Regions from separate parts of the Streptomyces sp. NPDC028314 genome, predicted to be linked through region 1. Evidence: predicted binding sites of a transcription regulator. Region 1 holds the regulator's gene; each other region holds the start of a gene.
The links. Region 1 encodes HrcA, which represses chaperone genes, less so after heat shock. Its sites were predicted from a motif close to TTNGCACTCNGNNNNNCNGAGTGCNAA; they were not measured.

Region 1 (9,497 bases):
GACGACCCCCGCGCCGTCCGGACGGTGTTCGTCGGCGGCGGCACGCCCACGCTGCTGCCCGCCGGGGACCTCGTACGGATGCTCGCGGCGATCCGCGACGAGTTCGGGCTGGCCGAGGACGCGGAGATCACCACCGAGGCCAATCCGGAGTCGGTGGACCCGCGGTACCTGGCGGAGCTGCGCGAGAGCGGGTTCAACCGGATCTCCTTCGGCATGCAGAGCGCGAAGCAGCACGTCCTGAAGGTGCTGGACCGCACGCACACCCCCGGGCGGCCCGAGGCGTGCGTCGCGGAGGCGCGGGCGGCCGGGTTCGAGCACGTGAACCTGGACCTGATCTACGGCACGCCCGGCGAGTCCGACGAGGACTGGCGGGCGTCCCTCGCCGCCGCGCTGGGGGCGGGGCCGGACCACATCAGCGCCTACGCGCTGATCGTGGAGGAGGGCACCCAGCTGGCCCGGCGGATCCGTCGCGGTGAGGTCCCGATGACGGACGACGACGTGCACGCCGACCGGTACCTGATCGCGGACTCGGTGATGGCCGAGGCGGGCTACCACTGGTACGAGGTGTCGAACTGGGCCACGACCGAGGCCGGGCGCTGCCTGCACAACGAGCTGTACTGGCGCGGAGCCGACTGGTGGGGCGCCGGGCCCGGTGCGCACTCGCACGTGGGCGGCGTGCGGTGGTGGAACGTGAAGCACCCCGGCGCGTACGCGGCCGCGCTGGCGCAGGGGCGGTCCCCGGGCGCGGGCCGGGAGCTCCTGTCGGACGAGGACCGGCGGGTCGAGCGGATCCTGCTGGAGCTCCGGCTGGTGGACGGCGTCCCGCTGTCCCTGCTGGCCCAGGCGGGCCTGGAGGCCTCCCGGCGGGCCCTGGCGGACGGCCTGCTGGCCCCCGGCCCGTACGAGGCCGGCCGCGCCGTACTGACCCTGCGGGGGCGGCTCCTGGCCGACGCCGTGGTCCGGGACCTGGTCGACTGACCCGCCGGTGCGGGGCCGCCGCAGGCTGCGGCGGCCCCGCACCGGCGGTCACGGGGCCGGCCAGGCCGTGACGTGGCCGGTCCAGGCGGACGTGGTGGGTCCCAGGCCGTGTCGTGGCCGGTCAGGCCGTGACGTGGTCGATCAGGTGCTCCACCGCGCCCAGCAGGGTGGGCTCCAGATCGCGGTACGAGGTCACCCGGGACAGGATGTGCTGCCAGGCGGCGCCCGTGTTCTCCGGCCAGCCCAGCTCGCGGCAGATGCCCGTCTTCCAGTCCTCGCCGCGCGGGATCACCGGCCAGGCCGCGATGCCCAGCGCGGACGGCTTCACCGCCTGCCAGACGTCCACGTACGGGTGGCCCACGACCAGGACGTGCGGGGAGGCCACCGAGGCCGCGATCCGGGACTCCTTCGAGCCCGGCACCAGGTGGTCCACCAGCACGCCCAGCCGGGCGTCCGCGGCCGGGGCGAACTCCGCCACGATGGCCGGGAGGTCGTCGATGCCCTCCAGGTACTCCACGACCACGCCCTCGATGCGCAGGTCGTCGCCCCAGACCCGCTCCACCAGCTCGGCGTCGTGCCGGCCCTCCACGTAGATCCGGCCCGCCCGCGCCACCCGCGCCCGGGCCCCGGGGACGGCGATCGACCCGGACGCGGTGCGGGCCGGAGCCGCCGGTCCGCGCGACGGGCGGACCAGGGTGACGACCGCCCCGTCGAGGAGGAACCCGCGAGGCTCCATCGGGAAGACCCGGCGCTTGCCGAAGCGGTCCTCCAGGGTCACCGTGCCCGCCTCGCAGGCCACCACCGCGCCGCAGAAGTCCGTACCGGCCACCTCGACCACCAGGTCGGGTTCCGCCGCCACCTCCGGCACGGCCTTGGGGCGCTTCCACTGGGGGGTCAGGTCGGGGGAGTACTCGCGCATCCGGCCGACACTAGGAGAGGCGCGGCCGTCATGCCTCCGACACGCCGAAACGCGCTGCCAGTGTGGCGCGTTGCGCACGTACGAAGCCCGCGTCGACCACCGCTCCGTGACCCGGCACGTACAGCGCGTCCTCCCCGCCCAGCGACAGCAGCCGGTCCAGGGCCGCGGGCCAGCGGGCCGGCACCGCGTCGCGTCCCGCCTGCGGCTCGCCGGACTCCTCCACGAGGTCCCCGCAGAAGACCACCTCCCGCTCGCCCGGCACGAAGACCGCCAGATCGTGGCCCGTGTGCCCCGGCCCCACATTGGCCAGCAGCACCTGGACCCCGCCCAGCTCCAGCGTCCACTCGCCCGACACCGGGTGGCGGGGGAGCACGAGCAGCTCCACGGCCTCCGTGGCCTGCGCCTCGTCCAGCCCGTGCCGTACGGCGGACTGCCGCAGGGCCTCCCGGCCCCCGGCGAGCAGGGAGTCCAGTCCGACCGCCCCGTAGACCTCGGCGCCCGCGAAGGCCGCCCCGCCCAGCACGTGGTCGAAATGTCCGTGCGTGAATGCGATATGGGTCACGCGCCGGCCCGTCAGCCGCTCCGCCTCGGCCCGCACCAGCGCGCCTTCCCGCAGGCACGAACCGGGGTCGATCAGCAGGACGGACTCGTCCCCCACCACCAGTCCCACCGTGCAGTCCCACACCGGCAGTCGGCGCCGGCCCGCCCGCTCGCCGAGCCGTTCCCAGCCGGCCTCTTCCCAACGTACGTCCATGCCGCGACGCTACCCTGGCGGGCCGCCCTTGCCCCCGGCGTACTACCCGGCCGTACACTGACCGGGGGGTCTCTGGCACTCGGGTGCGCAGAGTGCCAGCAAGGCCCGCGACGGGCCGGGCGAATACCGACCGGAAACCGACCGACGACCGACAGCATCAGGAGGGTGTGCGCGATGCTCAGCGAACGCAGACTCGAGGTGCTGCGCGCCATCGTCCAGGACTACGTCGGGACGGAGGAGCCGGTCGGCTCGAAGGCGCTCACCGAACGGCACCGCCTCGGCGTCTCGCCCGCCACCGTGCGCAACGACATGGCGCTGCTGGAGGAGGAGGGCTACATCGCCCAGCCCCACACCAGCGCCGGCCGGATCCCCACGGACAAGGGCTACCGCCTCTTCGTCGACAAGCTGGCGGGCGTCAAGCCGCTGTCGACCCCCGAGCGGCGGGCCATCCAGAACTTCCTCGACGGCGCCGTCGACCTCGACGACGTCGTGGGGCGCACGGTGCGGCTGCTCGCGCAGCTCACCCGGCAGGTCGCCGTCGTCCAGTACCCGAGCCTGACCCGGTCCACCGTCCGGCACGTCGAGCTGCTGTCACTGGCGCCCGCGCGCCTGATGCTCGTGCTGATCACGGACACCGGCCGGGTCGAGCAGCGGCTGGTCGACTGCCAGACCCCCTTCGGGGAGACCTCTCTCGCGGATCTGCGGGCGAGGCTCAACAGCCGGGTCGTCGGCCGTCGGTTCACCGACGTGCCGCCGCTCGTACAGGACCTTCCGGAGTCCTTCGAGACCGAGGACCGGGCGACGGTCAAGGCCGTCCTCGCGACCCTTCTCGAAACGCTGGTGGAGGAGGCGGAGGAGCGGCTGATGATCGGCGGCACCGCCAACCTCACTCGATTCGGACATGACTTTCCCCTGACGATCAGGCCGGTGCTGGAAGCGCTGGAGGAGCAGGTCGTGCTCCTCAAGCTGCTCGGCGAGGCCAATGAGTCGGGGATGGCCGTGAAGATCGGGCATGAGAATGCCTACGAGGGACTGAACTCCACGTCCGTCGTCTCGGTCGGCTACGGTTCGGGCGGCGAAGCAGTCGCCAAACTCGGCGTGGTCGGACCGACCCGCATGGACTACCCCGGAACGATGGGAGCGGTACGCGCAGTGGCACGTTACGTCGGACAGATCCTGGCGGAGTCGTAAGTGGCCACGGACTATTACGCCGTTCTCGGCGTGCGCCGCGACGCATCGCAGGACGAGATCAAGAAGGCCTTCCGCCGACTCGCGCGCGAACTCCACCCGGATGTGAATCCGGACCCGAAGACGCAGGAGCGCTTCAAGGAGATCAACGCGGCGTACGAGGTGCTCTCGGACCCGCAGAAGAAGCAGGTCTACGACCTCGGCGGCGACCCGCTGTCCTCCTCGGGCGGCGGTGGTGGCGCGGGCGGATTCGGTGCGGGCGGCTTCGGCAACTTCTCCGACATCATGGACGCCTTCTTCGGCCAGGCCTCGCAGCGCGGCCCGCGCTCGCGGACCCGCCGCGGCCAGGACGCCATGATCCGTCTGGACCTGGAGCTGGACGAGGCCGCCTTCGGGACCACCAAGGACATCCAGGTCGACACGGCCGTGGTCTGCACCACCTGCTCCGGCGAAGGCGCCGCCCCCGGCACCTCGGCGCAGACGTGTGACATGTGCCGCGGCCGCGGTGAGGTCTCGCAGGTCACCCGGTCCTTCCTGGGCCAGGTCATGACCTCGCGGCCCTGCCCGCAGTGCCAGGGCTTCGGCACCGTGGTCCCCACCCCCTGCCCCGAGTGCGCGGGCGACGGCCGGGTCCGCTCCCGCCGCAGCCTCACGGTCAAGATCCCGGCCGGCGTGGAGAACGGCACCCGGATCCAGCTCGCGGGCGAGGGCGAGGTCGGCCCCGGCGGCGGCCCCGCCGGCGACCTGTACGTGGAGATCCACGAACTGCCGCACCCGACCTTCCAGCGGCGCGGGGACGACCTGCACTGCACGGTGACCATCCCGATGACGGCCGCGGCCCTGGGCACCAAATGCCCGCTGGAGACGCTGGACGGCATGGAGGAGATCGACATCCGGCCGGGCACCGGCTCCGGCCAGGCGATCCCGCTGCACGGGCGCGGTGTCACGCACCTGCGCGGCGGCGGCCGCGGCGACCTGATCGTCCACGTCGAGGTCACCACCCCGGGCAAGCTGGACGCCCAGCAGGAGGACCTGCTGCGCCAGCTGGCGAAGCTGCGCGGCGAGGAGCGGCCGATGGGCCAGTTCGCGCCGGGCCAGCAGGGCCTGTTCAGCCGCCTCAAGGACGCGTTCAACGGTCGCTGACCGCCGCTCGCGGAAGTCGCGTACGAGCCCGGCCCGGGGAAAGACCCGGGCCGGGCTCGGCTGTTCCCCCAGCTGGTCCACGGGACCTCCGGCGCACCCCCTCCAGGCGCTTTCCGGGCACTCCCGGGGCCCGTTCCGGGCGGGCTCCAGGCCGGTTACCGACGGCCGCGGAAGCGGACTATGCCAGGCGAATGCGATGATTCGGCCCCGTGCGCGGGACGTGGCACGATGCAGTCCATGTCCTCCGCGCCGAACGGTCTCACCCCTTACCCGATCGTGCAGGCCCCCATGGCGGGCGGCGCCTCCTGTCCGCCGCTCGCCGCCGCCGTGTGCGAGGCGGGCGCGCTGGGATTCCTGGCCGGCGGCTACAAGACCGCCGACGGCATGTACCAGGAGATCAAGCGGCTGCGCGCGCTCACCCGGCGTCCGTTCGGCGTCAACCTCTTCATGCCGCAGACCGGCTACGTGGACCCGGCCGCCATCGAGACGTACCGGGGGCAGCTCGCCGGCGAGGCGGCCTGGTACGAGGTCTCCCTGGCCGAGGACGACATCATCGGCACCTCCGACGACGGCTACGAAGCCAAACTCGCCATCCTCCTGGAGGACCCGGTACCGGTCGTCTCCTTCACCTTCGGCTGCCCCCCGGCGGCCGTCTGCACCCGGCTGCGCGAGGCCGGCACGTACACCGTCGTCACCGTGACCTCGGTCGACGAGGCCCGCACCGCCCAGGCGGCCGGCGCCGACGCCGTCTGCGTCCAGGGCGTCGAGGCGGGCGGCCACCAGGGCACCCACCGCGACGACCCGGAGACCGACGGCACGGCGGCCGTCGGACTGCTCGCGCTGGTGGCGCAGGTGCGCGAGGCCGTGGCCCTCCCGATCATCGCGGCGGGCGGGCTGATGCGCGGCTCGCAGATCGCGGCGCTGCTCGCGGCGGGCGCGGAGGCCGCGCAGCTCGGTACGGCCTTCCTGCCGTGTCCGGAGTCGGGCGCGCACCCGCTGCACAAGAAGGCGCTGACGAACCCGCTGTTCCCGCACACGGAACTCACCCGGGCCTTCTCCGGCCGCCCCGCCCGGGGCCTGGTCAACCGCTTCATGCGCGAGCACGGCCCCTACGCCCCGGCCGCGTACCCGCAGGTCCACCACCTGACCTCGGGGCTGCGCAAGGCGGCCGCCGCCGCCGGGGACCCGCAGGGCATGGCCCTGTGGGCGGGACAGGGGCACCGGCTGGCGCGGGTGCTGCCGGCCGGGGAACTGGTGGAGGTGCTGGCGGCCGAACTGGCCGAGGCGCAGAGCGCGTTGAAGATGTTGCAGATGAGGAGAGCGTCATGACGGCCCCCGTGTTCGTGGTCGAAGAGGTCCCCGCGGGGCCGGAGTTCACCCTGGAAGGCCCCGAAGGCCGGCACGCGGTGTCGGTCAAGCGGCTCAACCCCGGCGAGGAACTCGTCCTCACGGACGGCCGCGGCCGCTGGGCCGAGGCCGTCGTGAAGTCGGCCGAGGGCAAGGACCGGCTCGTCGTCTCCGTCTCCGGGGTCTTCGAGGAACCGGAGGCCGCCGTCCGCATCACCGTCGTACAGGCGCTGCCCAAGGGCGACCGGGGCGAGGTCGCCGTGGAGACGATGACGGAGACCGGGGTCGACGCGATCGTGCCCTGGCAGGCCTCCCGCTGCATCACCCAGTGGCGCGGCGACCGGGGCGCGAAGTCCCTGGCCAAGTGGCGGGGCACCGCCCGGGAGGCGGGCAAGCAGTCCCGCCGCGTGCGCTTCCCGGAGGTGGCCGAGGCCCTGTCCACGAAGCAGGTCGCGGCGCTGCTCGCCGAGGCCGACCTGGCGGTGGTCCTCCACGAGGACCGCGACACCCCCTCGGGGGCCCTGGCCACGGCCGAGCTGCCCGCGTCCGGCTCCATCGTCCTCGTGGTCGGCCCGGAGGGCGGGGTCTCGCCGGAGGAGCTCGCCGCCTTCGCGCAGGCCGGGGCCCACCCGTACCGGCTGGGCCCGTCCGTCCTGCGCACCTCGACCGCCGGCACCGCCGCCGCCGCGGTCCTGCTGGCCCGCACCGGCCGCTGGGGCTGACCCGGGGCGGTCGGGCGCCGGATACGATGCCCGGACCGATCAACGTCACGGGAGGCTCAGCAATGGCCGGGGAACCGCAGGCGGACTGCCTGTTCTGCAAGATCGTCGCTGGTGGCATCCCGGCGACGGTGGTCCGGGAGACCGAGACGACCGTCGCCTTCCGGGACATCAACCCGAAGGCGCCCACGCACGTGCTCGTCATCCCGAAGGTGCACTACCCCGACGCCGCCTCCCTGGCCGCCGCCGAGCCGGGCATCGCCGCCGACGTGCTGCGCGAGGCCGGCCGGATCGCCGCCGACGAGAAGATCGACGGCCAGGGCTACCGGGTCGTCTTCAACACCGGCGCCGGCGCCGGCCAGACCGTCTTCCACGCGCACGCGCACGTCCTCGGCGGCCGCGGCCTCGAGTGGCCCCCCGGATAAGCCGTGTCCGTACGCGAGTTCGTGGTCCTGGGCACCGCCAGCCAGGTCCCCACCCGGCGCCGCAACCACAACGGCTACCTGCTGCGCTGGGACGGCGAAGGCATCCTCTTCGACCCGGGCGAGGGCACCCAGCGCCAGATGCTGCGCGCCGGGGTCGCCGCCCACGACATCAACCGGATCTGCATCACGCACTTCCACGGTGACCACAGCCTCGGCCTGGCCGGGGTGATCCAGCGGATCAACCTCGACCGGGTCCCGCACCCCGTCACCGCGCACTACCCGGCCTCGGGGCAGAAGTTCTTCGACCGGCTCCGGTACGCCACCGCCTACCGGGAGACCGTCCCGCTCAGGGAGGAGCCGGTCGGCGCGGACGGGACGCTGGCGCGCGGGGCCTCGTACGCCCTGGAGGCGCGGCTGCTCTCGCACCCGGTGGAGGCCTTCGGCTACCGGATCACCGAACCGGACGGCCGCCGGATGGTGCCCGGCCTGCTCGCCGAGCACGGGATCAAGGGGCCGGACGTGGGACGGCTCCAGCGCGAGGGGGAGCTGAACGGCATCACCCTGGACGACGTCAGCGAGCCCCGGCCGGGGCAGCGGTTCGCCTTCATCATGGACACCCGGCTCTGCGAGGGCGTGTACGCGCTCGCGGAGGGCTGCGACATGCTGGTGATCGAGTCGACCTTCCTGGACGAGGACGAGCAACTGGCCACCGACCACGGCCACCTCACCGCCGGTCAGGCGGCGCGGGTGGCCCGCGACGCGGGCGTCCGCCACCTGGTGCTGACGCACTTCTCGCAGCGCTACTCCGACCCGTCGGAGTTCGAACGGCAGGCCCGCGCGGCCGGCTACGAGGGCGAACTCACCATCGCGGACGACCTCGCACGGGTCCCGGTGCCGAAGCGGGCGTAGGGACGGCCCTCAGACCCCGGCTTCCTCGGCCGTACGGGCACGGGCCCGCCGGGCCGCCGGGGAGAGCAGCAGGATCCGGCGGGGCAGGCGGCGCAAGGGGCGAACCGAGATCTCCGCGACCTCCAGCTCCTGCGCGCCGACCCGCGGCACGGCGCCGGTGGGAGCGCCCGCGCCGGCGGCCAGCACCGCCGCCGGGGCCCCGCCGCGGCGCCGGACCGAGCCCGGGACCAGCGGGCGGCCGCCCGCGTGCAGCGCGACGGCCGTCATCGGCGCCGCCACGGCGAGCAGCAGCGCCCCCAGGGCCAGGCCCATGCCCGGGAAGCCGACGGCCTCCGCGAGCAGGCTGCCGGTGACGGGCCCGCAGGCCACCCCGAGGGAGGAGGCGGAGCCGGCCAGCACCGCCCAGCGGCCGCGCGGGTCCAGGGCCGCCGCGAGACCGATGACGTACGAGAGCACGATCGGGTAGACCGCGTTCCACAGGACCTCCCCGGCCGCGAAGCCGGCGAGGCCGTGCGCGGAGGTGGCGACCACCACGCAGCCGGCGATCACCGCCGTGCCCGCGCCGATCGGGACCGCCCGGCCCAGCCGGGCGCCGAGGGCGGAGGCGCCCGTGACCCCGAGCAGGCCCCCGCCCAGGGCCGCCGCGAAGACCATGCCGAGGGTGACTTCGGACAGTCCCGCCTGCTCGGCGCCGATCCGGCCGCTGACCCCCCACAGGGCGTTCTGGGCCAGGGACCACAGCATCAGGCCGCCCGCCAGGACCACCCCGGCGCGCGGGTAGGGCAGCCGCCCGGAGGCCCGTACGGCGGGGCCGGGGCGGGCCGGGCCGCCGAGCCGGGCCGTCGCGGGCCAGACGGCCGCCGCGATCAGCGCGATCGCGGCGAACGGCAACCCGTGCCCGCCGCCGAGCCGGGGCAGGGTCAGGTAGAGCGCGCCCGCCGTCGCCGACACCGACAGCAGCCCGAGCGCGGAGGTGCGGTGCGGGTCGCGCTGCCCGGCGATCCCGGCGGCGGCCACGGCGGTCGCGGTCCCGGAGCCGAAGCCGCCGACCACGGCCCCGACGACGACCAGCGGGAGCAGGGAGGTCGCCGCCGCGGTGCCGTAGCCGGCGACGG
Region 2 (9,497 bases), on a different contig from region 1:
TCCGAAAGTGCGTATGACTCTCAAACACATTTCCCGCACTGCCCCTTCGCAGAGCGACCGCCACCTCGGCCCGGCCACGCGCCGGTTGCTGGCCGGGACGCTCGCGGTCGGCGCTCTCGCACTCTCCCTGACGGGGTGCGGCAACAGCGTGGAGCCCATCGAACGACTGGGCCGCAACACCAAGCAGGACACGGCGGCGCCGTCGGGCTCCGCGGCCGCGTCCCCCTCGTCCTCCGCGCCCGCGGCCTCGGCCTCGGACGAGTCCTACCGGAAGTGGGGCCTGACGGCCCCGCTCCAGTACGCCCCCAAACCAGGGCAGAAGCCCCAGCTGCCCAAGCCGGCCCCGGGCAAGCCGACGGTGCTGGACCGAATACCCGTGGCGCCCGCCGAGAAGGTCGTCTTCCTGACCTTCGACGACGGCGCGGAGAAGAACCCCGAGTTCCTGAAGATGGCGGCCGACCTCAAGCTGCCGATCAGCATGTTCCTGACGGACAACGTGGCCTCGTCCGACTACGGCCACTTCCAGGCGCTGCGCGACAACGGCAGCGGCAGCACGGTCAACAACCACACCCTGACGCACCCCAACCTCCGGACCCTGCCCTTCGCGGCGCAGAAGAAGGAGATATGCGGCCAGCAGGAGCGCCTGGAGAAGCGATTCGGCGCCAAGCCGACCCTCTTCCGCCCGCCCTTCGGCAACTACAACGACGACACCCTCAAGGCCGCCTCCGAATGCGGCATCTCGACCGTCGTCCTCTGGCGGGCGTCGATGCAGATCAACAACTTCCAGTACGCCGAGGGCTCCGCCCTCAAACCCGGCGACATCATCCTGGCCCACTTCCGCGGCCCGGCGGAGCTCAAGGGCGCGACGGAGATAGAGATGACGACGCGCATGCTCCAGCGCATCCAGGAGCAGGGCTACCGCATAGGCCGCCTGGAGGACTACCTGTAAGGGGTGGGGCGGTGGCTGCGGTGTGCGGGGCCCCGGCGGGCCCGTATCAGGGAGGGTTTGGTGGTTTCCCGTCAGTCTCATCGTCTCTCCGTGGCGTGCCGGTCCCTCAAGGGCGCTCCTCCTTCGTCGTCGCGTCGCTTCGCGATGGCCTTCGGCCACCCTTGACCGACCGCCCCGCCCCGGACATACGAAGACTGCCGGGAACCCCCCAAAAGAACGGCACGGGGCAAGTGACGGAGGAACGGCCCCGTCAGGACGTGCAAGGGGCCGGGCGCAGCCCACTTCCCGGATCCGGGCCCTCAGCGCCCCTTCCGGGACCAGAAGCCTCCCTACCTGCACCAAACCCCGACCAGACCGACCCCGGGACCCCCGCCCGCCCCAGATCGCTACGCGCTTCTCACATCTCAGCGACCGCCCGCCGTCTGAGGCTGGGACGCAGCAGATCGCTACGCGCTTCTCGCATCTCAGCGACCGCCGGCCGTCTGGGGCTGAGACGCAGCAGATCGCTACGCGCTTCTCGCATCTCAGCGACCGCCGGCCGTCTGGGGCTGGTCATGGGCGGGCGAAGGGGTCAGTGGGTCAGTCCAGCGGCAGGGACTGGTGCGCGGCGACGATCGCGTCGATCCGCTGCGCGAGGTCGAAGTCCGCAGCAGTGAGGCGGTGCCCGGCGTCGTGCGTGGTGATGGACGCCCTCAGCTGGTCGATGCGGAGGTCGAGGTCCGCATGGTGCTGGATCCGCCGGGACCGGTCGGCAATGGTCACGATCGCTGCCACTGCGGCGTGATAGCGGATCTCGTATGCGCGGGTGATCTTGTCACCCTGCCGCTCCCAACCAGGCAGGCCGGCCAGGTGCTCGGCGATCTCCTCATCGGACAGCGGCTTCGGTACGCCCATGTCAGCTCCCCTCGCTCATAGGCGCCAGGATCTCGGCAAGTTCCCGGCCCACGGGGGCATCGTGCCACGGGCCCATCGTCCGCTCCAGGGTGGCCAGTTCGCGGCGCATGCGCGCGGAACGGGTCTCGACGGCGATCTCGACAGCCCCGCGAGCAATCTCGACCGCATGATCGGGTTGCCGGGCCGTTGCGGCGGCGATGGCGTGCCGGGTGAGGTACACACCGCGGTCCCTGCGGGCGGTAGGGGGCACGCCTTCGAGCACCTGCGTCCAGAGCGATTCCGCTTCGCGGCCGAGGCCGAGCCTGCCGTAGCAAGTGGCGCGCTGAACCTCCAGGTAGCCCGGGGTCCTACGGCACGCGTTGCCCCACGGCAGGTCGTCGTCTACTCGGCGCAGCAGCCCGCCAGCGGTGTCGATGAGCCGGTCGACGGCGGTACGGTCACCGGTAAGGCTGGCGCCGTGGGCCTGCTGTTGCATCGCCATGATGCGGACCTTGGGGAACAGTCCGTCCGATACGTCGAGGGCCGCCTCGCAAAGGTCGATGACTCCGTATCCGTCGCTCAGATCCGTACGGACCTGTGCCTGGTTCACCAGGCTGTACCCGATGAGCTGGGGGTCGCGGGACCGGACCGCTATTTCCTGCGTGACGCCCCTCCAGAACGTGGCGGCGCCGAGATCGCCCGCGTCCTGGTAGAGCCAGCCGACGAGGGCCGCATACGCGGCGCCGACGCGAAGGAGGCCACGGCGTACTTCGCCCTTGGCTGACCGCACGAGCTTGTCGATCAGTTGGTACTGCGCGCTGACGGTGCCGATCAGATCGTGAGGACCGAGGTACATGTCGGCCCGGTAGTGCCCTTCGAGCTGCTGCTGGAAGTAGTCGATGAGGGCCGGATCCACGTGCTGGGGCCTGGTTGGCCCGGCGACCAGCGCCGCAGCGGTGACGGAGACGAACTGTCTTCTGTTCACGTCTTCCTCTTGTACCTCGGGGCGGATCCAGCCAGCGGGCGTCGTGAAGCCCAGATCCTCGGGCCACCGGCCGAGCGCGTCGTGCAGCACGATCGCGGTCTCCTCAGGTGGCCAGCCCGGGCGCTCGCCCTCCCACCGCCGCCAGGTGCGCGGCGACACCTCGAAGTGCCGATCCTGGAGAAGCTGCTGCCCATGCTCGGAAAGGCGCTTCGCAGCCTGATCCACGGTGCGCCAGCCGATGCGGAGTCTCGCCGCTCGGAGCGCGTCGTTGCGATGGCTCATGGACCCAGCTTGCGGTGTCATCGGGCCCGTCTCCGGCCATGGCCGCAACACGGCCACCCGTGGCCGCGCGATGGCCTGTCTGCCCCTCTGCGTGCCCGCTCATCATCGCCCTATGACGACTGACAGCGCAGACGAACAAACCGAGAGCCGGGTCTCGTTCTGCCGACCCAGCCCCGAGCTGGAAGCCCGTGCGGCTGCCGGGTGGGAGAGGTTCCTGCGCAGTGCAGCCGAGGGAGAGGAGACGTCCGATGACTGAGCGGTACGAATACGTGCCTCATCGGCTCCTGCACCGTCGTGTGCGTGACATTCCGTCCGGAGCCGAAGGTGAGCTGATGGCCGTGGTGAACGAGAACGTCTCGGACACCGGCGTCGAGCGCTGGGTGAAGCTGGCGTACATCCGGGGTGCGTCTGGTCGCGAGTTCACCACGGCGATCGACAACGTCGAGCCCGCCCATGACCAGCCCCAGACGGCGGGCGGTCGCTGAGGTGTGAGGAGCGCGTAGCGATCTGCTGCGTCTCAGCCCCAGACGGCGGGCGGTCGCTGAGATGTGAGAAGCGCGTAGCGATCTGGGGCGGGCGGGGGTCCCGGTGTCGGTCTGGTCGGGGTTTGGTGCAGGTAGGGGCGAACCGTGGCCCCGAAAAGGGGGCTGAGGGGCCGGATCGGGGAGTGGGCTGCGCCCGGCCCCTTGCACGTCCTGACGGGGCCGTTCCTCCGTCACTTGCCCCGTGCCGTTCTTTTGGGGGGTTCCCGGCAGTCTTCGTATGTCCGGGGCGGGGCGGTCGGTCAAGGGTGGCCGAAGGCCATCGCGAAGCGACGCGACGACGAAGGAGGAGCGCCCTTGAGGGACCGGCACGCCACGGAGAGACGATGAGACTGACGGGAAACCACCAAACCCTCCCTGATACGGGCCCGCCGGGGCCCCGCACACCGCAGCCACCGCCCCTCAACCCACCCCCGGCCCCACCCCCGCCCCCACCACAGGGGTGATCGTCGTTTCCGCCGGGCCGTGTGCGTCGGCCTCGCGTTGGCGTTCCGCGCTGTCGCTGATCCGCAGCAGCAGGGCGATCATGATCCAGTTGGCCAGCAGGGACGAGCCGCCCTTCGCCAGGAAGGGGAGGGCCTTGCCCGTCAGGGGGATCAGGCCCGTCACACCGCCCGCGACCACGAAGACCTGGAGCGCCAGCGCCGCCGCGAGGCCCACCGCGAGCAGCTTCCCGAACGGGTCGCGCGCCGCCAGGGCCATCCGCAGGCCCCGCTGCACGAGGAGCGCGTACAGGATCAGCACGGCCATGACCCCGGCCAGGCCGAGCTCCTCGCCGACCGTGGTCAGGATGAAGTCGCTGCGCCCCGCGAACTTGATCAGCTCGGGGTGGCCCATCCCCAGACCGGTGCCCGAGACTCCGCCCGTGCCGAAGCTGAACAGTGCCTGCGCCGACTGGTCCGAGGTGACGCCCGGCGGCCGGTCCTTCCAGTAGTACGACAGCGGGTTCAGCCAGGCGGCCACGCGCGCCTTGACGTGCGGCTCGGTCGAGCCGACGACGAAGGCGCCGGCCGACGCCATCACCAGACCGCACACGATCCAGCTGGTGCGCTCGGTGGCCACGTACAGCATCACCACGAACACACCGAAGAAGATCAGCGACGTGCCCAGGTCGCGCTCGAAGACCAGCACCAGCATGGACACGATCCACACCGTCACGATCGGGCCGAGCTGGCGCATCGGGGGCAGCCGCATCCCCAGGAACCGGCGACCCGTCAGGGAGAGCGAGTCGCGGTGGATGACGAGGTACCCCGCGAAGAACACCGCGATCATGATCTTCACGAACTCGCCGGGCTGGAGCGAAAAGCCGAACAGCACGATCCAGCGCTTCGCGCCGTACGTGTCCGCGCCGAAGAACACCGGCGCGATCAGCAGCACCAGCGCGACGGCCATCGTGATGTAGATGAACCGCTGCAACAGCCTGTGGTCGCGCAGCAGCGCCACCACCAGGAGGCAGGCGGCGATCCCCACCACCGTCCACATCAGCTGGTCGGGGGCGTTGGGGTCCCCGCCGTACCGGTCGATGTAGCTCTGGTCGAGCCGGTGGATGAGCACCAGCCCGAGCCCGGTCAGCAGCATGGCGAGCGGGAAGATCAGCGGATCCGCGTACGCCGCGAACCGGCGGATGCCCAGATGCCCCACCAGGGACAGCAGCGTCATGCTGATCGTGAAGCCGGTGAGGTTCTGCGGTAGCTCGTCGTTCATCGCCAGGCCGGCGCTGACGTGGCCGAAAACCGCGATGCCCACGACGAGGACGAGCAGCAGTGCTTCGGTGCGACGGCGTGCGCCGGCAGCCGTCAGGGGCCTCAGTCCACGCACGGGACGCCGCCGCCGTCGTCGATCTCCGCCGGCCGCGAAGGCGTAGAAGGCGTTGAAGGAGGCGAGGGCGGTGACGACGGCCCCGGCGGGGCAGGCTTGCCGGACGCGCCCGGTGCGGAGGGAGCGGCGCCCGGTGCGCTCGGGCTCGCAGAGGCCTGGGGCCCGATCTGCTCGGCAATGAGGCGCTTTATCTTCATATCATCTACGACGTTGATGCCCCCGTCATGGTTCCTTTGCGAACCCTTCGATGGGGAGTGTCATGAATTGCACTTCTCCGTTTGGCCGCGTCGACGAGTCTCGTCAGCTCCAGCTCCAGCTCCAGCTCCAGCTCCAGCGGCCAGGCCACCGGATCAGGCCACCGGATCAGGCCACCGGATCAGGCCGCCGGAACCGGCGGCACCGGGTCGGACGCCGCGGGCGCCGCGGGCTCCGCGGCCGCCCCGGGCCGGGCCATACGGGCGACCGTGCGGACGCTCCACAGGCCGAAGAAGAGCATGAGCAGGCCGGTGGCGCCCGGGACGAGCGACTTGGTCATGTCGGGGGAGACGACCTGGGTGGCGTCCGGCCCGTCGGCGAGGGCGTCGACCGCGCCGGCGGGGGTCTTGTCCAGGGCGGTGTCGAAGGGGATGTCGGTGAGGGTGAAGGAGCTGTCCCCCGCGGTGAAGGAGCCGCGGCACAGGACCGAGCCGTTGGGCTTGGCCTCGTCGGAGGCGGCGCAGGTGGCCGCGGTGAAGGAGCCCTCGACACCGGTCAGCTGGGTCACCAGCCGCGGTCCGACGAAGTACACCATGACCAGGCTGCCGATGAGGGCGGTGACGGCGGAGAGGGAGCGCTTGATGCCGAAGGCGCGGATCGCGGCGCCCCAGCCTGCCCCCGAGATGTTGTTCATGAGCGGCACCCTAGTGGCCGAAGAACGTCTGTCCGAGAGACAAGTCGGGCGACTTTCCGCAGGCCGGAGGCCGTGCGCCGGCGCTCGGGGCGGAAGGGGCGGAAAGCTGCGGGAAGGTCCGGTCCGGGTGTGGGTGCGGACCCCTGACGGAGCCTCGGCCGTCGGTCCGCCCGGACGCCTCGCCGGAGGCAAATTGGCACTCCGCTTGACCGAGTGCTAATCGCCGGAATAGTCTCGCACCTGGCACTCGCCCCTGGTGAGTGCCAACACAGCGACAGGCAGGTCCGGTACCCGCGACGACGGATCGACCTGGTCGCCACCTCAGACAGTTAACCCCGGATCTCCGAAGGGGGAGGTCGGATCGTGACGACCGCCAGCTCCAAGGTTGCCATCAAGCCGCTCGAGGACCGCATTGTGGTCCAGCCGCTCGACGCCGAGCAGACCACGGCCTCTGGCCTGGTCATCCCGGACACCGCGAAGGAGAAGCCCCAGGAGGGCGTCGTCCTCGCGGTCGGTCCGGGTCGCTTCGAGGACGGCCAGCGTCTCCCGCTGGACGTCAGCGTCGGCGACATCGTGCTGTACAGCAAGTACGGCGGCACCGAAGTGAAGTACAGCGGCGAGGAGTACCTCGTCCTCTCGGCTCGCGACGTGCTCGCGATCGTCGAGAAGTAGGCAGAGAAGCAATTCTCTTCCGCTTCACCAGTTTTGCTTTGAGCTGCGCCCCTGGTCACCCCGCTGATTGCCGGGCGGCGAGGGGCGCAGTTCGTTAAACCCGAGTTTTCGAGAGGGCTGAACCGCTCCCATGGCGAAGATCCTGAAGTTCGACGAGGACGCCCGTCGCGCCCTCGAGCGCGGCGTCAACAAGCTTGCCGACACGGTCAAGGTGACGATCGGCCCCAAGGGCCGCAACGTCGTCATCGACAAGAAGTTCGGCGCCCCCACCATCACCAACGACGGTGTCACCATCGCTCGCGAGGTCGAGCTGGACGACCCGTACGAGAACCTGGGCGCGCAGCTCGTGAAGGAGGTGGCGACCAAGACCAACGACATCGCGGGTGACGGCACCACCACCGCCACCGTGCTGGCCCAGGCGCTGGTCCGCGAGGGTCTGCGCAACGTCGCCGCCGGCGCCTCCCCGGCCGCCCTGAAGAAGGGCATCGACGCCGCCGTCAAGGCCGTGTCCCAGGAGCTCCTGGCGACCGCGCGTCCGATCGAGGACAAGTCCGACATCGCCGCCGTGGCCGCGCTCTCCGCGCAGGACCAGCAGGTCGGCGAGCTCATCGCCGAGGCGATGGACAAGGTCGGCAAGGACGGTGTCATCACCGTCGAGGAGTCCAACACCTTCGGCCTGGAGCTGGAGTTCACCGAGGGCATGGCCTTCGACAAGGGCTACCTCTCGCCGTACATGGTCACCGACCAGGAGCGTATGGAGGCCGTCCTCGACGACCCGTACATCCTGATCAACCAGGGCAAGATCTCCTCGATCCAGGACCTGCTCCCGCTGCTGGAGAAGGTCATCCAGGCCGGCGCCTCGAAGCCGCTGCTGATCATCGCCGAGGACGTCGAGGGCGAGGCGCTCTCCACCCTCGTCGTCAACAAGATCCGCGGCACCTTCAATGCGGTCGCCGTCAAGGCCCCCGGCTTCGGTGACCGCCGCAAGGCGATGCTCCAGGACATGGCCACCCTCACCGGTGCCACCGTCATCTCCGAAGAGGTCGGCCTCAAGCTCGACCAGGCCGGTCTGGACGTACTGGGCTCCGCCCGCCGCGTCACGATCACCAAGGACGACACGGTCATCGTGGACGGTGGCGGCAGCCACGAAGAGGTCCTCGGCCGCGTCAACCAGATCAAGGCCGAGATCGAGTCCACGGACTCGGACTGGGACCGCGAGAAGCTGCAGGAGCGCCTGGCGAAGCTCGCCGGCGGCGTCTGCGTCATCAAGGTCGGCGCCGCCACCGAGGTGGAGCTCAAGGAGAAGAAGCACCGCCTTGAGGACGCCATCTCGGCGACCCGCGCCGCGGTCGAGGAGGGCATCGTCTCCGGCGGTGGCTCCGCGCTCGTCCACGCCGTGAAGGTGCTCGAGGGCAACCTCGGCCTCTCCGGCGACGAGGCCACCGGTGTCTCCGTGGTCCGCCGCGCCGCCGTCGAGCCGCTCCGCTGGATCGCCGAGAACGCCGGCCTCGAGGGCTACGTCATCACGGCGAAGGTTGCCGAGCTCGACAAGGGCCAGGGCTTCAACGCCGCCACCGGCGAGTACGGCGACCTGGTCAAGGCCGGCGTCATCGACCCGGTCAAGGTCACCCGCTCCGCGCTGGAGAACGCCGCTTCCATCGCCTCCCTGCTGCTCACGACCGAGACCCTGGTCGTCGAGAAGCCGGCCGAGGAAGAGGCCGACGCCGGTCACGGCCACGGTCACGGCCACAGCCACTGAGGTCCGGGCCGTCGTATGACGCCCGACGCCTGACGTACGAGAAGGCCCCGGTCACCGCTGCCGAGCGGTGGTGACCGGGGCTTTCCCGCGTCCGGGTGTGCGGCTCGCGGGTGTGCGGCTCGCGGGTGCGGCTCGCCGGTGTACGGGCTACATCATGCCCATCTGCTTCATCAGGCCGGGGGCGTCGTAGTACCACCAGCCTTCCGCCACCTGGGCGTTGTCGAACCGGAAGGTGGTACAACCCGACATGCTGACCTCCTTGCCCGTCGACGCGACCCCCATGAACTCGCCCTTCTGGGTGCCGTTCCAGGTCCAGAGGGTGGTGACGCAGTCGCCCTCGGCGATCTGGCGGTGCAGGTCGAAGGAGAAGTCGAAGGCGGCGCGCCACATGCCTATCGTCCGCTTCATGCCCTCCCTGCCGTCGCCGGCGCCGCCCGCCTCGATGATGTCGTGGTTGACGTAGTCGGCCGCGAGGCACTCCTCGACGATCCCGAAGTCGCCCTTCTCCGCGATCTCCTCGAAGACCCGGTTCGCGACGAGCTTGTTGAGGTACTCGTCCCGGACCACGTCCAGGTTCATGAACTTGGGCATTCCCTCGCAGAGGGCCACCATCTCCTGGAACATCCTGTCCGTCTCCGGGAGCTGAGAGTTCCTCATGGCCTCTTCGTACGAGGGGAATTCGACGAGGTCCACGAAGTGCGTCTTCGAGTCGCGGTCCTTGCCGATCA
Region 3 (9,497 bases), on a different contig from region 1:
CGATGAGCCCGGCGGCCAGCTCGTCCGTGACGGCGGGCTCGGTCTCGGTCATGGCCTCGGCGTACTCCATGACCAGCAGTTCCAGCTCGGTGAACGCCTCGCGGGCCTCACGCCACCGCGGCACCTTCCCGGCCTTCTTCGGGGCCAGCCCCATCCCCTGGCCCTCCCAGTAGCCGAAGTCCAGGCACCACGAGCAGTTGATGCGCGCCGCCGCCGCCATCACCGCGAGGTGCTTCAGCCCGGCGTCGAGGGCGTTCCACTTCGCCGCCCGCTGTTCGAGGCGGACGTACGAGAGCAGCACGCGCGCGTTGTGGCCGTAGGCCAGGCCCGGTTCCAGCACCTTGCCGTAGGCGCGGCGCGAGTACCAGGCGCCGATGCGGTTGAGGAGGGTGCGGGGCGGGGTGAGCGAGATGCGCGGCATGGTCGTCGCCTTCTGTGCCGGACGGCCCCGGTGGCCGCCCTTCACCAGCTGAGACCGGACAGCCCCGCGGAACGTGACACCCCGCCGCCCAGGCGCTACGGCAGCTCGATGCCCAAATCCCAGCCGTCGTGCGCGTGCGTGCACAGGCAGGCGCGGGACTCCGTCGGCGGGAGGGCGGCCACCGCGTCGAAGAGCACCTCACGCAGCCGCCCGACGTTCTCGCCGAACACCTTGAGGACCTCGGCGTGGGACACGCCCTCGCCCGTCTCCGCGCCCGCGTCCAGGTCCGTGACCAGCGCCATCGAGGTGTAGCAGAGCCCCAGCTCGCGGGCGAGGACCGCCTCCGGGTGGCCCGTCATGCCGACCACCGACCAGCCCGCCGCCGCGTGCCACCGCGACTCCGCCCGCGTCGAGAAGCGCGGCCCCTCGATGACGACCATGGTGCCGCCGTCCACCGGCTCCCAGTCGCGCCCCCGGGCCGCCTCCAGCGCCACGGAGCGGCCGACGGGGCAGTACGGGTCGGCGAAGGTGGTGTGCACGACGTTCGGGACGGACCCGTCGGGCAGCGGCTCCCCGTCGAAGAAGGTCTGCGCGCGGGACTTCGTACGGTCGACCAGCTGGTCGGGGACCAGCAGCGTGCCCGGACCGTACTCGGCGCGGAGCCCGCCCACCGCGCAGGGCCCGAGCACCTGGCGGACGCCGACCGAGCGCAGGGCCCACAGGTTCGCCCGGTAGTTGATCTTGTGCGGGGGCACGGTGTGGCTGCGCCCGTGCCGCGGAAGGAACGCCACCGTCCGGCCGGCCAGCTCACCCAGGTACAGGGAGTCGCTCGGGGGGCCGTACGGGGTCTCCACCTGGATCTCGGAGACGTCCTCCAGGAAGGAGTAGAACCCCGAGCCGCCGATCACGCCGATCTCTGCATTCACCATGCGGCCACCCTAACCGGGCGCCGAAACCGGGTACGCGAAAGGCCCCGCTGCCCGGGAAGGGCGGCGGGGCCTGACGGAAACCCGGTGGGATCAGGCGGCCGAGGTGGAGCTGCCGCTGGAGGCGGCCGTCGAGGACGACGAGGCGGCCGGGGCGGCGGTCGACGTCGTGGACGACGAAGACGACGCCGGCTTCGAGGCAGGGGTGCTGCTCGACGAAGCGCCACGGCTGTCGTTCCGGTAGAAACCGGAGCCCTTGAAGACGATGCCGACCGCGGAGAACACCTTCTTCAGGCGTCCGTCGCAGTTCGGGCACACGGTCAGTGCGTCATCGGTGAACTTCTGCACGGCCTCAAGGCCCTCACCGCACTCGGTGCACTGGTACTGGTAGGTCGGCACGAATTTCCTCCTGGCACTCTGACTCAATGAGTGCTAACGACGCTCCATGGTGACGTATTCCGGCCGATCAGTCCACCGTCCTCGGCGTGCGGTGACTCAGGCCACGCTCAGACCGTGCTCAGGTCGCGCTGCTGAACGCGCTTCTCGGCGGTCCCCGAAGCGCTCACGATCCGGCTCGGAGCCGTCGGCGCGAGCTTGGCCCGCAGGGCCAGCAGGGTGACCAGCGCCACGGCGGTGGCCGCCAGCGGCACGAGGAAGCCGTACGAGGAACCGTGCGCGTCCGTCAGCCGGCCGGCCACGATCACGGCGATGGCCTGCCCGAAGGCGACCGCGCCGGTCAGCCAGGTGAAGGCCTCGGTGCGGGCGTTCGCCGGGATCAGCGACTCGATCATCGTGTAGCCGGTGATCAGGGCCGGGGCGATGCACAGTCCGACCAGCAGGCCGAGCGCTGCCAGCAGGGCCATCGAGTCGGCCGCCCACAGCAGCGACGCGGCGGCGGTCAGGCCGATATAGCCGAGCAGCAGCCGGCGGCGCGGGCCGATCTTCCAGGCGATGGCGCCGCAGGCGATGCCGGCGACCATGTTGCCGGCCGCGAAGACGCCGTACAGCAGGCCGTTGGCGCCCGGGTTGCCGATCTCGTTGGAGAACGCGGCCAGCGAGACCTGCATGCCGCCGAAGACGGCGCCGATCCCGAGGAACGCGACGATCAGGACGCGCAGGCCGGGGAAGGACAGGGCCGAGGCGCGCTTGGCGGAGCCGGCGGCCTGGACGTGGGTCCTGGGCTGGGTGGCGCGCTGGGCGGCGAACAGCAGGCCGCCGAGCAGGGTCAGGGTGGCCTCGGTGATCAGGCCGGCCGAGGGGTGCAGGCCGGTGCAGAGCGCGGTCGCCAGGACGGGGCCGACGACGAAGGTGAACTCGTCGGTGACGGACTCGAACGCGGCGGCCGTCGGCAGCAGCGGCGAGCCCTCCAGCTTGGCGGCCCAGCGGGCCCGGACCATCGGGCCGACCTGCGGCACGGAGGCGCCGGCCGGGATCGCGGCGGCGGCGAGCGCCAGGACGGGCGCGCCGGCCAGGGCGAGCGCGGCCAGGCCGCTCACGGCGGCGGAGTGGATCAGGACCCCCGGCAGCAGCACGGCGCTCTGGCCGTGGCGGTCGGTGAGGTTGCCCATGACGGGGGCGCACAGCGCCATGGAGATACCGGTGACGGCGGCGACGATGCCGGCGCTGGCGTAGGAACCGGTGGTGTGCTGGACGAGCAGCAGGATGCTGATGGTCAGCATTCCGAAGGGCAGCCGGGCGGCGAAGCCCGGGAGCAGGAAGCCGAGGGCGCCGGGTGTGCGCAGGAGCTGCCCGTAGCCGGGGCGGGCGGACTTGTCGGTCGTGACCGCGGATGTCACGGCCTGGCCTTTCCGCTGCCTGGTAGAACTCCCCGACTGCGGACGATGCATCACCTTGTGAGCGATCGCACCCGTACATGTGGGAGCCCCGAGAGCTGTCCTCTTGCGCAGAACCGAGTGATACCTGGGCGCCCACTGCGGGAGGGTGCCACGGCCGCTTTGCGGTCGCGCCAGCTCTGCGTCAGGCAGAGTTGGTTCGATATGGTGTGCCTTCATCGTACAGGGGAATCCACTATCACGCCCTGTGATTACGGCGACAAGGCGATGTCTTCACCTGCGATTAACTGGAACTTCGCATTCCAAAACCCGCATATATGGGGTCAGACCCGGGCGCACACCACCGAAAATGGCCGAATTAGAACGCCGCTCTAAACGGAATCGTTCACCGAGTTCGCCGCGTTCGCCAAGTTCGCCGCGTTCACTAGGTGCACCGCGTTCGCCGCGTTCACCACGTGCACCGCGTTCACTTCCGGTTCTGGCCGTTGCCCGAGCCCAGCCAGCCCGCCAGCTTGCCGCCGCGGGCCACCGCCCGCAGCCGCGCCTCCGCCGCGTCCCGTACCGGATCCGTGGCCACCACCAGCAGCTCGTCCCCGCGCCGCAGCACCGTCGACGGGGCCGGTACGAAGCTCTTCGCGTCCCGCACCACCAGCGTCACCGACGCCCCGGCGGGCAGCCGCAGCTCGCTGACCTCCACACCGTGCATCCGCGAGGCCGGGGGTATCGCGAAGGACAGCAGGTGCCCGCGCAGCTTCTCCAGCGGCGCCGATTCGATGCCCAGGTCCGAGGCGGTCTCGTCGGTGTCGCCGAGCTTCAGCTTGCGCGCCAGCCACGGCAGGGTCGGCCCCTGCACCAGGGTGTAGACGACGACGAGCACGAAGACGATGTTGAAGACGCGGTCGCTGCCCTCGATCCCGGACACCATCGGGATGGTCGCCAGGATGATGGGCACGGCCCCGCGCAGGCCCGCCCACGACATCAGGGCCTGCTCCTGCCAGGGGATCCGGAACGGCAGCAGCGAGACGAAGACCTCCAGGGGCCGCGCCACCATCGTCAGCACCAGCCCGATGACCACCGCCGGCCAGAAGTCGTGGACCAGCTCGTGCGGGGTGACCAGCAGACCCAGCAGCACGAACATGCCGATCTGCGCTATCCAGCCGAGCCCGTCCGCGAACCCCCGGGTGGCCGGCCAGTGCGGCAGCTTCGCGTTGCCCAGCACCATTGCCGCCAGGTACACCGCGAGGAAGCCGGACCCGTGCGCCATGGCGCCGGCCGCGTACGCGGTGATGGCGATGGCCATCACGGCGATCGGGTAGAGGCCCGAGGCGGGCAGGGCCACGTGCCGCAGCCCGTACGAGCCCAGGAAGCCCACCGCCAGGCCGATCGCCGCGCCGATCGCCAGCTCCAGCGCGATCTTGCCGAGCAGTACGTACCACTCGTCCACCGGTCCGACGGTCGCGAAGGCCACCACCAGGATGACCACGGGTGCGTCGTTGAAACCGGACTCCGCCTCCAGCACACCCGTGATCCGGGAGGGGAGCGGGACCTTGCGCAGTACGGAGAAGACGGCCGCGGCGTCCGTCGAGGAGACGACCGCGCCGATCAGGAGGGACTGCCGCCATTCGAGTCCGACCAGGTAGTGCGCGCCCGCCGCCGTGATGCCCACGCTGACCGCGACGCCGACCAGCGACAGCACGATCGCGGCCGGCAGCGCGGGTTTGATCTCTTTCCACTTGGTGCCCAGACCGCCCTCGGCGAGGATCACGACGAGCGCGGCATAGCCGATCACCTGGGTCAGCTCGGCGTTGTCGAACACGACGTTGCCGATGCCGTCCTGGCCTATCGCTATGCCTATGCCGAGGTAGATGAGCAGGCTGGGCAGGCCGCTGCGTGAAGAGATGCGTACCGCCGCGACGGCGACGAGCAGCACGAGCGAGCAGACCAGCAGGAGCTCATTGAGCGTGTGGACAGTCAGCGGGCGGCCCTTTCCTCAGAGCGCCCGTCGGAGCGGGGGATCGTTCCTCCCGGGGCGCGTCCGGCAAGTACTTCGTTACCTTACCTAATCTTTGACGATTCCTTGACGCGATAGTCACATTGTGAAACGCCTGTTCGGCCCTGTCCTCAGGACGAAGACCCCTGGCGGATCATCGGACCCGGTCCTGCGCCTATGGTTGCTCCCAGCAATCCCAGGACCACCCTGCCCCTCTAAGGACAGCGATGCCCGCCAACAAATCCGGCCCTTCCGTCAAGAAGAAGGGACGACGCGCACGTCTGATCGTGCTCGTCATGGTCCTGGCGCTCTTGGCGGGCCTCGGCTACGGGGCGTACTGGAGCGTCGACAGTGTGCGCGCCTCCTTCCCCCAGACCACCGGCTCCCTCAAGGTTCCCGGCCTGACCGGGACCGTCGACGTGAAGCGCGACGAGCAGGGGATCCCCCAGCTCTACGCCGACAACGACGAGGACCTCTTCCGCGCGCAGGGCTTCGTCCACGCGCAGGACCGCTTCTGGGAGATGGACGTACGCCGCCACATGACCTCGGGGCGGCTCTCCGAGATGTTCGGCTCCGGTCAGGTGGAGACCGACGCCTTCCTGCGGACCCTCGGCTGGCGCCAGGTGGCGCAGACCGAGTACGACACCAAGCTCTCACCGGAGACGAAGAAGTACCTCCAGGCCTACGCCGACGGGGTCAACGCGTACCTCAAGGGGAAGTCCGGCAAGGACCTCTCCGTCGAGCACGCCGCCCTCAAGATCAGCGACGACTACGCGCCCGAGCAGTGGACCCCGGTGGACTCGGTGGCCTGGCTCAAGGCGATGGCCTGGGATCTGCGGGCGAACATGCAGGACGAGATCGACCGCTCGCTGATGGCGGGCAAGCTCTCGCCGCAGCAGATCGACGAGCTCTACCCGCCCTACCCCTTCGACCGGAACAAGCCGATCGTCGAGGGCGGCTCGGTTTCGGGCGGCAAGTACGCCCCCCAGGGCACGGCGGGCTCCGGTACCGGTACCGGCTCCGGCTCCTCGGGCTCCGGCACGGGCAGCGGCTCCGGCACGGGCTCCGGCTCCGGTGCGGGCACGGGCAGCGGCGCCGGCTCGCAGCCCACCCCCAACGGCGGGATCACCACCGGCCTCGCCGACAACACCACCGCCCAGGGCGCGAGCGTCGGCCTGCGCACCCAGCTGAGCTCCCTCGCCAAGACCCTGGACGAGATCCCGGCCATCCTCGGCCCCAGCGGCAGCGGCATCGGCTCGAACTCCTGGGTCATCGCCGGGCGCTACACCACGACCGGCAAGCCGCTCCTCGCGAACGACCCGCACCTCTCCCCGCAGCTGCCCTCGGTCTGGTACCAGATGGGCCTGCACTGCCGCGCGGCCTCGCCCCAGTGCCAGTACGACGTGGCCGGCTACACCTTCTCGGGCATGCCCGGCGTGGTCATCGGCCACAACGCCGACATCGCCTGGGGCATGACGAACCTGGGCGCCGACGTCACCGACCTCTACCTGGAGCAGGTCAAGCCCGAGGGCTACGTCTACGACAACAAGGTCGTCCCCTTCACCATCCGCGACGAGACGATCAAGATCGCCGGCGGCGGCGAGAAGAACATCAGGGTGCGCAGCACCAACAACGGCCCGCTGGTCTCCGACCGCAGCGACGACCTGGCGGCCGTCGGCTCACGGGCCCCCGTCGCCAGCTCCGCCCCCGACCGCGGCAGCGGCTACGCCGTCGCCCTGCGCTGGACCGCCCTGGACCCCGGCAAGTCGATGGACGCGGTCTTCAAGATCAACCGGGCCAAGGACTTCACCTCCTTCCGCGCCGCGGCGCGCGACTTCGAGGTCCCGTCCCAGAACCTGATCTACGCCGACAACAAGGGCCCCAACGGCAACATCGGCTACCAGGCCCCGGGCCGCATCCCGATCCGCACCACCGGCGACGGCCGGATGCCGGCCCCCGGCTGGGACCCGAAGTACGCCTGGAAGGGCGGCAAGGACGGCAACGCGGGCTACGTCCCGCAGGACGAGATGCCCTGGGACCTCAACCCGGCCCGCGGCTACATCGTCACCGCCAACCAGGCCGTGGCCGAGGGCGGCACCGGCGCGGGCAAGTACCCGTACCTGCTGACCACCGACTGGGGCTACGGCGCCCGGAGCCAGCGGATCAACGACCTCATCGAGGCGAAGACCAAGGACAACGGCAAGATCTCCACGGACGACATGCGCACCATGCAGATGGACAACAGCAGTGAGATCGCCGCGCTGCTGACCCCGATGCTGGCCAAGATCCAGGTCTCCGACCCGGACGTGCGCTCCGCGCAGAAGCTGCTGGACGGCTGGAACTACACCCAGGAGCCCGATTCGGCGGCGGCCGCGTACTTCAACGCGGTCTGGCGCAACATCCTCAAGCTGTCCTTCGGCGACAAGATGCCGAAGGAGCTGCGGGTCGAGGGCAGCTGCATGAACGTCCGCGAGGCGACCACCGGCCCGGTCGACGACCTCGCCAAGACGGTCCGCGAGTGCGGTACGCGGGGCCCGGACTCGGCGCAGCCGGACGGCGGCGACCGCTGGTTCGAGGTGGTCCGCCGCCTGGTCAAGGACGAGAAGTCGGCCTGGTGGCAGACGCCCGCCGCCCGCAACAAGCCGGCCACCACGACCCGTGACGAGCTGTTCGCGCGGGCCATGAAGGACGCCCGCTGGGAGCTGACCGCCAAGCTCGGCAAGGACCAGTCCACCTGGAGCTGGGGCCGGATGCACCAGCTGACGCTGAAGAACCAGACCATCGGCCTGGAGGGCCCGGGCTACATGCAGTGGCTGCTGAACCGGGGCCCCTGGAACCTGGGCGGCGGCGAGGCCACGGTCAACGCCACCGGCTGGAACGCCTCCAGCGGCTACGGGGTGACCTGGGTGCCGTCGATGCGCATGGTCGTGAACCTCAACGACCTGGACAAGTCGCGCTGGATCAACCTGACCGGTGCCTCGGGGCACGCGTACCACTCCAACTACACCGACCAGACGGCGATGTGGGCCAAGGGCGAACTGCTGGACTGGCCCTTCGGCAAGGAGGCCGTGGACAAGGCCACGGTGGACACCCTCACGCTGAAGCCCTAGGCCCGAGGGCCCGGCCGGCGGCCGGCTCGGAAACGGATCACCCCCGACGGGGTGGCCACCGCCTGGACGGGGTGGTCGTGCGGTTCCTCCGGGACCCGCGCGACCACCTCTTCGTCGTAGAGGAGCACGACCAGCGCGGGGTGCGCCCCCGCGCGCTCCAGCCGTTCCAGCACCCGGTCGTACGAGCCCCCGCCCCGCCCGAGCCGCATTCCGCGCCGGTCCACGGCCAGTCCGGGCAGCAGGACGGCGTCGGCGCCGGTCACCGCGTCCGGGCCGAGCGGCGGGCCGGAGGGCTCCAGCAGGCGCATCTTCCCGGGGTGCGCGGCCTCGGCGAGGCTGTCCGGGCCCTCGTACGCGGCCCAGTCGAGGTCGTTGTCGGGGAGCAGCAGCGGCAGCAGGACCCGCTTCCCGGCGGCCCGGAGCGCGTCGAGCAGTTCGCGGGTGCCGGGTTCGGCGCCGACGGAGACGTACGCGGCCACCGTGCGGGCGCCGGCGAGCTCGGGCAGCCCGGACGCGGAGCGGGAGAGCGCGCGGGCGGCCGTACGGCGGGCGTCGGGGGACAGGGCCCGGCGGCCGGCGAGGAGGTTCCGGCGCAAGACGGCCTTCTCGGACACGTGGGCCGCCGGTTGCTCCGACGGATTTGGCGGGTTCCCTACCACAGCTGACTCAAATATCCTTTCAAAACCACGCATAAGCGGGCTTATTCACCGGAATCAATCCTGGCGGTTCTGTAGGACCCACTATCGTTCTGCCCATGACTCAGTCGCACCCCGTGATCAAAAAGGCCGTCATCCCGGCCGCGGGCCTCGGCACTCGGTTCCTCCCGGCGACCAAGGCGACCCCCAAGGAAATGCTCCCGGTCGTGGACAAGCCGGCGATCCAGTACGTCGTCGAGGAGGCAGTCTCGGCCGGACTCGACGACGTACTCATGATCACTGGCCGTAACAAGCGGCCGCTGGAGGACCACTTCGACCGGAACTACGAGCTGGAGTCCGCCCTCATCGCCAAGGGCGACGACGACCGGCTCAAGAAGGTCCAGGAGTCCAGCGACCTCGCCACCATGCACTACGTCCGCCAGGGCGACCCGCGCGGCCTCGGCCACGCCGTGCTCTGCGCCGAGCCGCACGTGGGCACCGAGCCCTTCGCCGTCCTGCTCGGCGACGACCTCATCGATCCCCGCGACCCGCTGCTGCGCCAGATGGTCGACATCCACGCCCGCACCGGCGGCACCGTGATCGCCCTGATGGAGGTCGACCC

Region 2: the regulator HrcA is predicted to act here: its motif matches at 6,532-6,558, upstream of groES (co-chaperone GroES).
Region 3: the regulator HrcA is predicted to act here: its motif matches at 1,757-1,783, upstream of ACZ4TG_RS20050 (FmdB family zinc ribbon protein).

What each region holds. Positions count from the first base shown of each region.
Region 1 covers NZ_JBVHTP010000004.1:429,503-438,999, forward strand. The annotation lists gene hemW (radical SAM family heme chaperone HemW) at 1-978, shown strand, start outside; gene ACZ4TG_RS12845 (DUF3097 domain-containing protein) at 1,100-1,897, opposite strand; gene ACZ4TG_RS12850 (MBL fold metallo-hydrolase) at 1,926-2,651, opposite strand; gene hrcA (heat-inducible transcriptional repressor HrcA) at 2,826-3,842, shown strand; gene dnaJ (molecular chaperone DnaJ) at 3,843-4,982, shown strand; gene ACZ4TG_RS12865 (nitronate monooxygenase) at 5,220-6,311, shown strand; gene ACZ4TG_RS12870 (16S rRNA (uracil(1498)-N(3))-methyltransferase) at 6,308-7,051, shown strand; gene ACZ4TG_RS12875 (histidine triad nucleotide-binding protein) at 7,114-7,473, shown strand; gene ACZ4TG_RS12880 (ribonuclease Z) at 7,477-8,382, shown strand; gene ACZ4TG_RS12885 (MFS transporter) at 8,392-9,497, opposite strand, start outside.
Region 2 covers NZ_JBVHTP010000013.1:151,794-161,290, reverse strand. The annotation lists gene ACZ4TG_RS27980 (polysaccharide deacetylase family protein) at 86-949, shown strand; gene ACZ4TG_RS27975 (4a-hydroxytetrahydrobiopterin dehydratase) at 1,529-1,843, opposite strand; gene ACZ4TG_RS27970 (Twin-arginine translocation pathway signal) at 1,845-3,089, opposite strand; gene ACZ4TG_RS27965 (hypothetical protein) at 3,338-3,574, shown strand; gene ACZ4TG_RS27960 (FtsW/RodA/SpoVE family cell cycle protein) at 4,034-5,449, opposite strand; gene ACZ4TG_RS27955 (hypothetical protein) at 5,826-6,338, opposite strand; gene groES (co-chaperone GroES) at 6,702-7,010, shown strand; gene groL (chaperonin GroEL) at 7,141-8,769, shown strand; gene ACZ4TG_RS27940 (ester cyclase) at 8,917-9,497, opposite strand, start outside.
Region 3 covers NZ_JBVHTP010000008.1:204,930-214,426, reverse strand. The annotation lists gene ACZ4TG_RS20060 (carboxymuconolactone decarboxylase family protein) at 1-421, opposite strand, end outside; gene ACZ4TG_RS20055 (S-methyl-5'-thioadenosine phosphorylase) at 517-1,350, opposite strand; gene ACZ4TG_RS20050 (FmdB family zinc ribbon protein) at 1,441-1,746, opposite strand; gene ACZ4TG_RS20045 (MFS transporter) at 1,854-3,194, opposite strand; gene ACZ4TG_RS20040 (potassium/proton antiporter) at 3,607-5,070, opposite strand; gene ACZ4TG_RS20035 (penicillin acylase family protein) at 5,358-8,240, shown strand; gene ACZ4TG_RS20030 (5-formyltetrahydrofolate cyclo-ligase) at 8,237-8,899, opposite strand; gene galU (UTP--glucose-1-phosphate uridylyltransferase GalU) at 8,995-9,497, shown strand, end outside.